DNA from 3 places in the Pseudomonas sp. YJ42 genome. Region 1 is predicted to be linked to each of the others. Evidence: predicted binding sites of a transcription regulator. Region 1 holds the regulator's gene; each other region holds the start of a gene.
What was found. Region 1 encodes FliA, which starts transcription of late flagellar genes. Its sites were predicted from a motif close to CTAAAGTTTNNNNNNNNNNNGCCGNTAA; they were not measured.
Positions count from the first base shown of each region.

Region 2: a site for FliA is predicted at 1,015-1,042, ahead of ACL0K2_RS22125 (flagellin). Genes of this name have one in related genera too.
Region 3: a site for FliA is predicted at 2,306-2,333, ahead of flgM (flagellar biosynthesis anti-sigma factor FlgM). Genes of this name have one in related genera too.

Region 1 is NZ_CP178378.1:1,277,529-1,281,396, reverse strand. It holds gene flhF (flagellar biosynthesis protein FlhF) at 1-1,153, shown strand, start outside; gene fleN (flagellar synthesis regulator FleN) at 1,245-2,072, shown strand; gene fliA (RNA polymerase sigma factor FliA) at 2,069-2,815, shown strand; gene ACL0K2_RS05605 (chemotaxis response regulator CheY) at 2,934-3,308, shown strand; gene ACL0K2_RS05600 (protein phosphatase CheZ) at 3,332-3,868, shown strand, end outside.
Region 2 is NZ_CP178378.1:4,764,463-4,768,330, forward strand. It holds gene ACL0K2_RS22120 (glycosyltransferase) at 1-632, shown strand, start outside; gene ACL0K2_RS22125 (flagellin) at 1,137-2,300, shown strand; gene ACL0K2_RS22130 (flagellar protein FlaG) at 2,373-2,732, shown strand; gene fliD (flagellar filament capping protein FliD) at 2,798-3,868, shown strand, end outside.
Region 3 is NZ_CP178378.1:2,765,778-2,769,645, forward strand. It holds gene fliD (flagellar filament capping protein FliD) at 1-1,174, opposite strand, end outside; gene flgN (flagellar protein FlgN) at 1,561-2,001, opposite strand; gene flgM (flagellar biosynthesis anti-sigma factor FlgM) at 1,998-2,273, opposite strand; gene ACL0K2_RS12700 (flagellar FliJ family protein) at 2,412-2,837, opposite strand; gene fliI (flagellar protein export ATPase FliI) at 2,834-3,868, opposite strand, start outside.

The DNA of each region.
Region 1 (3,868 bases):
TGTGCTTGATTATCCGATGGATACCGCGCCCAAGCAGCCAAACCCGGCGCTCGAAGCCGAGTTGCGCAAAACTCAGGCGCGAATCGCCGACGCTCATGCCGAATTGAGCGCACCGTCGCGCGTCCAGTCAGGCCAGGATCGTCAACTGCTTGACGAGAAACCTGCCGCAATGGCGCAGCCCAAGCCGGCCGCCGCTCCGGCAGCTGCCGATTCGCGTGCGATGGAAGCCATGCAGTCCGAACTGCAGGGGCTGCGTGAGCTGATCGAAATGCAGCTGGGTTCTATCGCCTGGGGGCAGGAGCAGAATCGTCGTCCGCAGCAGGCCAGCCTCTGGCGCCGTTTGCAGCGTATCGGGCTGCCGGCCGAGCTGTCGCGTACCTTGCTGGAGAAGGTTGCGACCGTGTCCGAGCCGCGCCAGGCCTGGCGTATGGTGCTGGCGTACCTGGCGCAAGCGATCAAGGTCAGCAAGGTCGAGCCGCTGGAAGAGGGCGGTATCATCGCGCTGGTCGGTCCGGCCGGTGCGGGCAAGACCACTACGCTGGCCAAGCTCGCGGCGCGCTACGTGCTCAAGCACGGCGCGCAGAGCATCGCGCTGGCGAGCATGGACAACTATCGTATCGGTGCGCATGAGCAATTGAAGACGCTGGGCCGCATTCTCGATGTACCGGTCATTCAAATCGATCCTACCCAGCCGCTGAGCAAGACGCTGGCACCGATGGCTCGCAAGCGTCTGATCCTCGTCGATACCGCCGGCCTGCCGGCCAGTGATCCGATGATGAATGTGCAGCTCGAAGCGCTGGCTGACCGCGGCATCAAATCGAAAAACTACCTGGTACTGCCGTCCACCAGCCAGAGCCAGGTGCTCAAGGCGACCTGGCACCACTACCGCCGTTGCGGGCTGGCGGGCTGTATTCTGACTAAACTGGATGAAGCCGGGAGCCTGGGTGATGTGCTTGGTCTGACCATCAGCCAGCATCTGCCCATCGCCTACCTCGCCGACGGGCCGCGTATCCCCGATGATCTGCACCTGCCGCGTAGCCACCAGCTGGTTAGCCGTGCAGTGAGTCTGCAATCCGAAGACAATCCCAGCGAGGAAACCATGGCCGACATGTTCTCCGGTCTGTACAACGGTTCTTCACGGAAGGTCGGGTGAACGCTTTGCTCCGTGACACATACAAAGATGGCGCGTTCGGGCTGAACGCATCGATGGCCCAAGGGCTCCAGCAAGAGATAGGCGTGTGAAAATGGGTATTCATCCCGTACAGGTTATTGCAGTGACTGGCGGCAAGGGTGGCGTCGGCAAGACCAACGTGTCGGTCAATCTGTCGCTGGCCCTGGCCGAACTCGGTCGCCGAGTGGTGTTGCTCGACGCCGACCTTGGACTGGCCAATGTCGACGTACTGCTGGGTTTGACCACCAAGCGCACCCTGGCAGACGTCATTGCCGGCGAGTGCGATCTGCGTGACGTAATGATTCAAGGGCCGGGCGGCATCCGTGTCGTACCCGCGGCCTCCGGCACTCAGAGCATGGTGCAGTTGTCTACTCTGCAACATTCGGGGTTGATTCAGGCGTTCAGCGAAATCGGCAACGATATCGACGTGCTGATCATCGACACCGCGGCGGGTATCGGTGACGGCGTAGTGAGCTTCGTGCGTGCCGCGCAAGAAGTGTTGTTGGTGGTGACCGACGAACCCACTTCGATCACCGATGCCTACGCGCTGATCAAGCTCCTCAATCGCGACTACGGGATCAGCCGCTTCCGTGTGCTGGCGAACATGGCGCACGCGCCGCAGGAAGGCCGCAATCTGTTTGCGAAGCTGACCAAGGTGACCGAGCGCTTCCTTGATGTAGCGTTGCAGTACGTCGGCGCCATTCCTTATGACGAGGCGGTGCGCAAGGCAGTACAGAAGCAGCGCGCCGTGTACGAGGCTTATCCGCGAGCCAAGTGCTCGCTGGCCTTCAAGGCCATCGCGCAGAAAGTGGACACCTGGCCGCTGCCGGCATCGCCACGTGGTCATTTGGAATTCTTTGTGGAGCGCCTGGTCAGGCCCGCCGCAGAGCCTCATGAATAACAGCGGCTGGACTCGGTATGTATAACAGCAAAGCTCAGGCTAAAGATTCGCAGTATCAGCTCATCGATCAGTACGCGCCGTTGGTCAAGCGCATCGCCTATCACCTCCTGGCGCGTTTGCCGGCGAGCGTGCAGGTTGATGATCTGATGCAGGCCGGGATGATCGGTTTGCTGGAAGCGTCAAAAAAATACGATGCGGGCAAGGGCGCGAGTTTCGAGACCTATGCCGGCATTCGCATCCGCGGCGCCATGCTCGATGAGGTCCGTAAGGGTGACTGGGCGCCGCGCTCAGTGCATCGCAACTCTCGTATGGTCAGCGAGGCGATCCGGGCAATCGAAGCCAGAACGGGCCGAGATGCTAAAGATCAGGACGTTGCGGCCGAACTTAAATTGAGTCTCGATGAGTACTACGGCATTCTGGGCGACACCCTGGGCAGCCGCCTGTTCAGCTTCGATGATCTGTTGCAGGAAGGCGAGCATGGGGAGTTCGAGGAGGATGCTGCCAGCACCCATCCGGAACCGTCCCGCGATCTTGAAGACGAGCGTTTTCAACAGGCGCTGGCCGAGGCCATCGGCAACTTGCCCGAACGTGAGAAGCTGGTGCTTTCGCTGTATTACGACGAAGAGTTGAATTTGAAGGAAATCGGCCAGGTGCTGGGCGTCAGTGAATCGCGGGTGAGTCAGCTGCACAGTCAGTGCGCGGCACGTCTGCGGGCTCGCCTCGGCGAGTGGCGCGCCCGCTGACGGGCGGTTCGCAAAACAGTATTAGAGGCCGCTTACGAGCTTCATTCATGAGGCCCGCAACAGACCGTGAGCCGGTTCTGGGATTTCGGGATTTACGGAGGTGTACTTGGACAAGAACATGAAAATCCTCATCGTCGATGACTTTTCGACCATGAGACGGATCATCAAGAACCTCTTGCGCGATCTGGGCTTTACCAACACCGCTGAAGCGGACGACGGCACCACCGCGTTGCCGATGCTGAAAAGCGGCAGTTTCGACTTCCTCGTCACGGACTGGAACATGCCCGGTATGAGCGGCATCGATCTGCTGCGCGCCGTGCGCGCCGACGAGCGCCTGAAGCATCTGCCGGTGCTGATGGTCACCGCCGAGGCGAAGCGCGATCAGATCATCGAGGCCGCGCAGGCGGGCGTAAACGGTTACGTGGTCAAGCCATTCACGGCCCAAGTGCTCAAAGAGAAGATTGAAAAGATCTTCGAGCGCGTCAACGGCTGAAGCAGTAACGCCGCGAGGGCACTATGACGCAAGCAGATCAAAGCCTGGCAGAGTTCGAAGCGACTCTGAAGGCTCACGCACCTCAATTGATCGAAAGTCTGCAGCAGGGCCGCTTCGACGAAGCGACGCAGATGTTCAACGAGCTCAACCAGGCCCGCAATCATGGGCTCTATCTGGAAGTCGGCAAGCTCACCCGCGAGCTGCATAACGCCATCGTCAAGCTTGAAATGGACACCTGTGCCACGGGCGGTGACCCGTCACCGATCACCGATGCCACCGATCGGCTTTCCTATGTGGTGGAGATGACCGAAAAAGCGGCCAATCGCACGATGGACCTGGTCGAAGAATCCGCTCCGCTGGTGAATTACGTCAGTTACGAAGCGCAGAGCCTGACCGCCGATTGGCAGCGCTTCATGCGCCGCGAGATGAATGCCGAGCAGTTCAGAGATCTGGTTCGGCGTATTGACCAGTATCTGCAGCGCTCGATGAACGACAGCAGCCAGCTGTCGCAGAATCTCAGCGAAATCATGCTGGCCCAGGATTTTCAGGATCTGACCGGT
Region 2 (3,868 bases), 1.4 Mb from region 1:
TCGTCGTTTCCACTGAGCCGTTAGCCGATGCGTTCAGGGGCTTCCACTCGGATATCCTGGTAATGCCGAATCGTTTGCCAGCCGAAGTCTGGGGAGGGCTCGAGCGTAAGCGGCTTCCTCGCGGCCGCATGAGGGTCGGCTGGGCAGGGGGATCCAGCCACACCGGTGATTTGGGTATAATCGCCGATGTCGTCAAAGAGCTTGCAGGTGAGGTTGACTGGATTTTCTTTGGCATGTGCCCTGAGTCACTTCAGCCTTATGTCAAGGAATGGCACCGGGGCGTAAGCATCGAGCATTACGCGCGAACGCTGGCGTCGTTGGATCTGGATCTGGCTATCGCACCGTTGGAACACAATGCATTCAACGTTTGCAAGAGCAACCTGAAACTCCTGGAGTATGGTGCCTGTGGTTATCCGGTGGTGTGTACCGACATAGAACCGTATCGTGGCGCTATGCCCGTGACGCGAGTCAGGAATCGATTCTCCGAATGGGTAGACGCCATCCGCGGTCACATGGCCGAGCGCGAGGCTACCGAACGTCTAGGTGATGAGCTTCGTACGTTGGTTTATCGTGATTGGCTGCTAACCGGCGATCCGGTGGATCAGTGGCTCGCGGCCTGGACGGGACGCTAACCTCGAGTTCGCATCGTGTTAAAAGGTGATCTTGCGATCTGAGCCTAGCCTTCTGAGCCCCTGTGGGCTTTGTTGGCTGGGCGAAACCCAGCGAGTACAAGGGTGACCTCAAGAGCTCTGACCGGGCATAGCTCTTTTCTTATAGTTGCTATAAAGCAAATCCCGTCATTGCTAAGCTGAGCTGCGGACAAGTCACCTTGGGCCCCATCCCGATACAAACCAGGCGTTCGCCTTCCTTCCGTAGCAATCCGCGGCAGTAAATTCTCCAGCTTTAAAGTACTTCGCCCTTTGGTCGATATAGATTCCGTTCGGCTCGGTTACCGGTCGTACAAACTCTTGAGTCGGCACGCATGGGCAGCTTCAAAAAAAAAGTGAGCAGCCGCTAAAGGTCCCAGACGAAGCGCCGATACAAGAGATGAATGCGAACTCTCTGGTTGCCTGAGCATTGCAGGCTAGGGTCGCAACCCAGGCAATACAAGCTAGGTCCGATGGAGGACAAACATCATGGCTTTGACAGTAAACACCAACGTTGCTTCCCTGAATACTCAGCGCAACCTGAACAACTCGTCCAACTCGCTGGCTACTTCTATGCAGCGTCTGTCGACGGGCAGCCGGATCAACAGTGCAAAAGATGACGCCGCCGGCCTGCAAATCGCGAACCGTCTGACCAGCCAGGTGAATGGTCTGGGTGTTGCTGTGAAGAACTCCAACGATGGCATCTCGATGGCTCAAACAGCCGAAGGTGCCCTTCAGCAGTCCACAAACCTGCTGCAGCGTATGCGTGATCTGGCTCTGCAATCTGCAAACGGATCCAACAGTGACTCCGAGCGCAAGGCACTGAACTCGGAAGTGAGTGAGCTGAAAAAAGAACTGGATCGTATTTCGAACACCACCACCTTCGGTGGTAAGAAATTGCTGGATGGCAGCTTCAAGACCACCACCTTCCAGGTGGGTAGCGCGGCTAACGAAACCATTAGCGTCAAGATTGACGAAATGAGCACCGACTCTCTCAAAGGTAAGTCCTTCGAAGGGTCTGTTGCTGCCGCAGCCGGAACCGCGAGCGCTTCGGGTACCGTTACTGTGAGTGGAACCGTTAACGGTGAAGACTTCACCGTGACTACCACCATCGCGAGTGGTACTTCAGCCGCCGATGCAACTCAGCAAATCGCGACCGCGATCAACGATGCGAACGTGGGCTTGGGCGCCTTTGTAACTGAAGGTGGAGATACCAAGATCATCTCCTCGCTAGATACTGATGGTTCGGCGAACGCGCTCACCGCTTTGTCTGTAAGTGCGCTGCCTACGGGTCTGACAGCTGGTGCGGCTTATACTGCAGCTACATCGGCAACAGAAACCAAAGTATCGGCGATTGATGTAAGCACGGTGCAGGGATCTCAAGAGGCTGTGATGGTGATCGACCAGGCCATTCGAGATATCGATTCGCAACGTGCTGACCTTGGTGCTGTTCAGAACCGATTCGAGAACACTATCGGTAACCTGCAGAACATCGCTGAGAACGTCTCTGCCGCCCGCGGTCGTATCCAGGACACGGACTTCGCCGCGGAAACCGCTAACCTGAGCAAGAACCAGATTCTGCAACAGGCCGGTACCGCGATTCTCGCGCAGGCCAAGCAGCTGCCACAGGCAGTCCTGAGTCTGCTGCAGTAACACGCGGCTCTGATATGGCGTAAGGATGGGGGAGTGCTTGCACTTCCCCATCGATTCATTTCGAGGTGAATCATGGACGTCGCAAAAGCAACCTGGATTGGACCCGCGTTGAACCCGCTCAGTACGGCACCCAGACTCTCCAAGGAGCCTGGGTTTTCGTCGTCTGATCGGCAAGAGGTAGCTGCACCTAGTGATGACCAAGCTGCCCAGCCGACGGCTGTGGGCGAGGCGGTGGAGAAATTGCTTGCACAAATGCAAAGTACCCAACGCGATTTAAGTTTCAGTATTGATGATTCAACAGGCGACCTGGTCGTTCGAGTAGTCGATGGCGAGTCGGGAACGGTAGTTCGGCAAATCCCTTCCGAAGAGATCCTTCGGTTAGCCGAACGGCTTGACGAGATGCGCAGCCTGCTATTCGAGACCAAGGCGTGAGCGGCACGTTTATTGAATGCTATGCGGATCGCACTGTAACGATGGTTTTTTGACGAGGTAAGGCTATGGCAGGCATAACGGGTCTAGGCGGTTCCGGTCTCGATATCGATAGCGTGGTGGCCAGCATGGTTGCGGCGGAGCGTGCGCCGAAGGATGCGCAACTCAGCAGGCTTGAGGCCAAAACCACGACGCGGATTACGGCGATCGGCACGCTGAAAAGTGCCATAAGCGAGTTTCAGACTGCCTTGGGTAAGCTTGGCAAGCCCGATGTTTTTCAGGCCAGAGCTGCAACCTCTTCTAATACTGATCTCGTTGCGGTAACGGCAGGCGTATCCGCTGGTGCCAGCAGCTATAAGGTTGAAGTCAGCCAGCTTGCGGCTGGAAGCAAGGTAGCGCTTCAGGCAATAGTTGATGATCCGAAATCGCCGGTAACCTTGGGTAGCGGGACTCTCACTGTCAGCGTCGGTAATGTTGCGCTGCCTGCTATCACGGTGGCTGAGGGCAACAACACACTGGCGGGGATCCGGGATGCAATTAACAAAGCCGGCGCTGAGAAGGGCCTGAGCGCGACCATAGTGACCGACAGTTCTGGTTCACGTTTGGTGCTCAATAGCTCGACTACAGGTGCAGGCGAGGACATCACGGTCGCTGTCACAGGCGAAAGCGGCGATTTGTCCAAACTCGCATTTGCTGGGGGAACAGCCGCGCCGGGTAACGATGGTTCGGCGGGTGTGATCACGAAAGCCAGCAACGCCGAGCTCACAATCGATGGGCTGAATGTCAGCAGCAAGACCAACAAAGTCGGGACGGCCATCGAAGGTGTGACGTTGGAGTTGAAAGGCCTTACGGAGGCCGACAAGCCGATCACGGTCGGTGTGAGTTTGGATAAGGCTGGAGTGACGAAGCAGATCCAGAGCTTCGTCGATGCATATAACAAGCTTATAGGCGTTGTTAATGCCCAAACCAAGGTTACTCCGGTAGGTGACGGTAAAACCCCGGTAACCGGCGCGCTGGTTGGAGATGCGACTGCTCGCAATTTGCTCAATACCATTCGCAGCGAGTTGGCAAAAGTGGACGGGGCGAATGGAATCCGTGCGCTTAGCGATATCGGTATTACCACCCAGAGAGACGGCACG
Region 3 (3,868 bases), 1.5 Mb from region 1:
GCTGAAGATTGTCGAACTGCTCATCGATGCGGCGCAGGCTCATGTCCAGCGTGTCCATGCGGTTTTTCAGCATGCCGTTGGTGCTGCTGGTGTAGCTGGCGACGGTCTTGTCGATGCTGTCGAGCAGGTTGTCCTTGCCGGTGAACAGTGCCTCGAAACCTTCCGGATCGTTGGCGACTGCGGCCTCGAAACGCGTGGCGTCAATGCTCAGCTTGCCGTTGCGATCGGCGCTGATGCCGAACTCGACCAGACTCTTGCCGCCGAAGTCGGTACGCAGCAGGCCATTCAGGCGACTCTCGATGGAGCGCACGCTGGAATCGCCGGCCAGGGCGCCACGGGCGCTGCTGTCGCTACCGCTGGCGGTCAGCGAATCGAAGCTTGTCATCAGGCTGTTGAAGGCATCGATGAAGCTCTGCGCCTTGGCCTTGGTCCCAGCCTTGTCCTGGCCGACGGTGACGGTCAACGGTGCATCGCCCGCCGCATGCACTTTGCTGACGGTCATGCTGACGCCGTCGATGACGTCGGTGAAAGTATTGCTGGCACTGGTGAGCTCGATGCCGCCGGCGCCGTAGCTGCCGCCCAGGCGAATCAGGGCATCCTGCGCTGTGGACAGCGTGGTAGTGGTGGCTGCCGCATTGCCGGCTACATCCAGGGTGAAGCCGTTGGCCGCACCGCTTTTCTCGCTGGTCACCACCAGATTGACCGCGCCGTTGCTGCGCACCAATGTGGCCTGGGCGCCTAGCCCTGCCGCGTTGATGGCCTTGGCCGCGTCATCGAGGGTGGCGTAGCTGCTCAGATCGAAAGCCTGAGCGTTGAGCGTGAGGGTGCCGCTCAGGCTGCCGTCGACCAGCCCCTGCACCGCCACCTGCTGCTTGCCGGCCAGGCGCTCGACATAAAAATCATAGGTACCGGCCGTCGCGGTAGTGCCCACGGTGGCCGTGGCGAAACCCTCCTGGCTGAAGGTCGCGCTGTTGGTCAGCATGCTCGACGTACGGCTGTTGAGCTTGGTCATCGCCGACTTGAAGGTGGTCAGCGAGGTACGCAGCGAGCTCAACGCATCGCGCTGCGCCTTGTAGCGCGTTTCGTTGCGGTTAAGCCGATCCAACGAAGACTGAACTTCGTAGGTCGCCAACTGCGTCGACATCTGCTGTACGTAATCGGAATCTATAGCCATCACCATCCCCTCTTGATGCTTGCAGAGCAGATTGCATGCCAGGTCTCAAAGCCCCGTGATACGGGCATCTCAGCCAATGGCATGCAGAAAAGGAACTTCCGCAACGCGGCAGGACGAGGAAACGGGGAAGTACCGTTTCCGCCTACTGCTAGGGCGGAACATCTGTCTGTAAAGGCGACGGTGGGGATGGTTTTGTTAAGGAATCAATCCGAGCGACACGACCCGGTGCCGTCTTACCGGTCGGGTGGTTGGTTAGCGCAGGATCGAAGGTAGCCGTAGGGCGGATGCGCTTTTCACAGCCGCTGTTTTGCTGGCGGAAACGCGGCGCGGTCTGCGCTACGACTTCTGCGAGACGAGGTGGGCCACGGCGCTGAGTAGCTTGCGCCTCAGTAGGCCTGAGGCGAATAGAGCCGGGCATCCTGACTGCCGACAAGCAGCTGCTGCAGGATATCGTGGTGCATGGCGAGCAGCTTGCCGTTGTGCTCGTTGAATTGCTGGCACTGCACAGCGAGGTCGCCGACCTGCCGCCAATGCCGCTGCAAGGATTCACCCCGCTCGCCCGTGCAGCTGGACAACAGGCGACGCATGCCGACGCCCGAGGTTTCCAGACGGAAGGCGGCCAGCACCTTGCTGCGACGTTGAGCACGCGCAGCAATGGCCTCGACGCGGACGGTGATTTGCAGATTGATCCGATTGATCTCCAGGACATCGCGTTCCAGCAGACGTCCGTAGAGCTCCTGCATCAGCTCACGCAAGGCGAGGTAATCGCCGCAATCTTGCTGCAGATCGTCATCGACGACGGCCAGCAGCTTCTCGCGCTGGCTCACGCATCGTTACCGCGGTGATAGCTGAGCATGCTGCTGGCCAGCTCACCCACGTCAGTGGATATCTCGCCGCGCTGCAACGCTTGCTTGATGGCCGCTACCCGGTCCAGATCGACCTCGGGCATGGCGCGCAGCGCGTCGTGCATCTGCTCCAGCGGCAGACTTTCGGCCTGACGTGCGGCCGGCTGCGCGGCGGGGCGAACACCGGCCGGACGCGCCGGGGCGGTCTCGGTGGGGATTGCAATGGCGGGCTTGAATTGCCGGCTGATTTCCATGATCTCGTTCCAACTCGGTGGTTACTGCCAAACAAGCGACCGCTCGGGCGAAAACCTTAAATCTTTTTTTCAGCGGCTGACGGAAGCGCTCTGATCAGGTGCCGCTGTTCGAGGTCTCCTGTCGCACCGCCGGGCGCCCTAGGCAATCTGGTTACGCCACCAGGACTGCGCGGCGAGGCCATCCTGAATCTTCTGCTCCTGCGACATCAGCAAGTGCTGCCACTGCTGCATCTTGGCGTCGATGACATGCTCGACCACCTTCTCGCTGCGCATGGCCTGCAACAACTCCTGCTGGATTCGCGCCAGCGCCTGCTCGGCCACCGCCAGTTCGCGCCGTTGCAGTTCGACCATTTTGTACAGCGTGGCCTTGTAGCGCTGCTGATTGTCGCGCTGCAGTGGGGTGCTCATCGGCACGCTGAAACCGCACAGGCGGCTGAGGCCGGTGATGTTGTTGCGATAGCGCTGACAGAGGTTCTGCTGGTACTGAACCTGCCCGAGCATCTGCTTGACCCGGTTACCGCGCAGGCTGGCCAGGCGCGTGAGCGTTTCGATCTGCTGTTTCATGGCTTCCGGATGATGCTCTGCAGGATGGTGAGACTGGTTTCCAGCTCCGCCGCTTCGCCCACTTCCTGGCGCAGGAAGCGCTCGATGGTGGGCGCCAGCTGCACGGCGCGGTCGGTCTTGATATCGGCACCCGGGCTGTAGCCACCGAGCGGGATCAGGTCCTTGATCTTCTCGTAGGTGCTGTAGAACTCTTTGAGCTGGCGCGCCGCGCCGAGGTGCGGTGGCTGGCCGACCTGGCTCATGCAGCGGCTGACCGAGGCGCAAATGTCGATGGCCGGGTAATGGCCGGCATCGGCCAGGCGCCGCGACAGCACGATATGGCCGTCGAGAATCGCCCGCGCGCAATCGACGATCGGGTCCTGCTGGTCGTCGCCTTCGGCGAGCACCGTATACAGCGCGCTGAGGCTGCCATTGTCGTTGGCGCCGTTGCCGGCGCTCTCCACCAGCTCCGGCAGCATGCCGAACACCGACGGCGGATAACCCTTGGTCGCTGGCGGCTCACCCAACGCCAGGGCGATTTCGCGCTGGGCCATGGCGTAGCGGGTCAGCGAGTCCACCAGCAACAACACATCGTTGCCCTGATCGCGAAAATAAGCGGCGATGCTGTGGCACAGCTCGGTGGCCTTGAGGCGCATCAACGGCGATTCGTTGGCCGGCGCCACCACCACCACGGCCTTTTTCAGGCCCTCCTCGCCCAGCGAATGCAGCAAAAACTCCTGCACCTCGCGCCCACGCTCGCCAATCAGCCCGACCACCACCACATCGGCTTTGGTCTGCCGGGTGATCATGCCCAGCAGCACGCTCTTGCCGACACCGGAGCCTGCGAACAGCCCGACGCGCTGGCCCTTGCCGAGGGTGAGCATGGAATTGATCGCCCGCACGCCGACGTCCAGCGGTTCGCTCACAGGCTTGCGCTTGAGGGGATTGACCGAGGGCAGCTCGGTGGGCAGGGGATCGCGCCCGCTGAGTTTGCCCATTTCGTCCAGCGGCTCGCCGAGGCCGTTGACTACGCGCCCCAACCAGGAGTCATC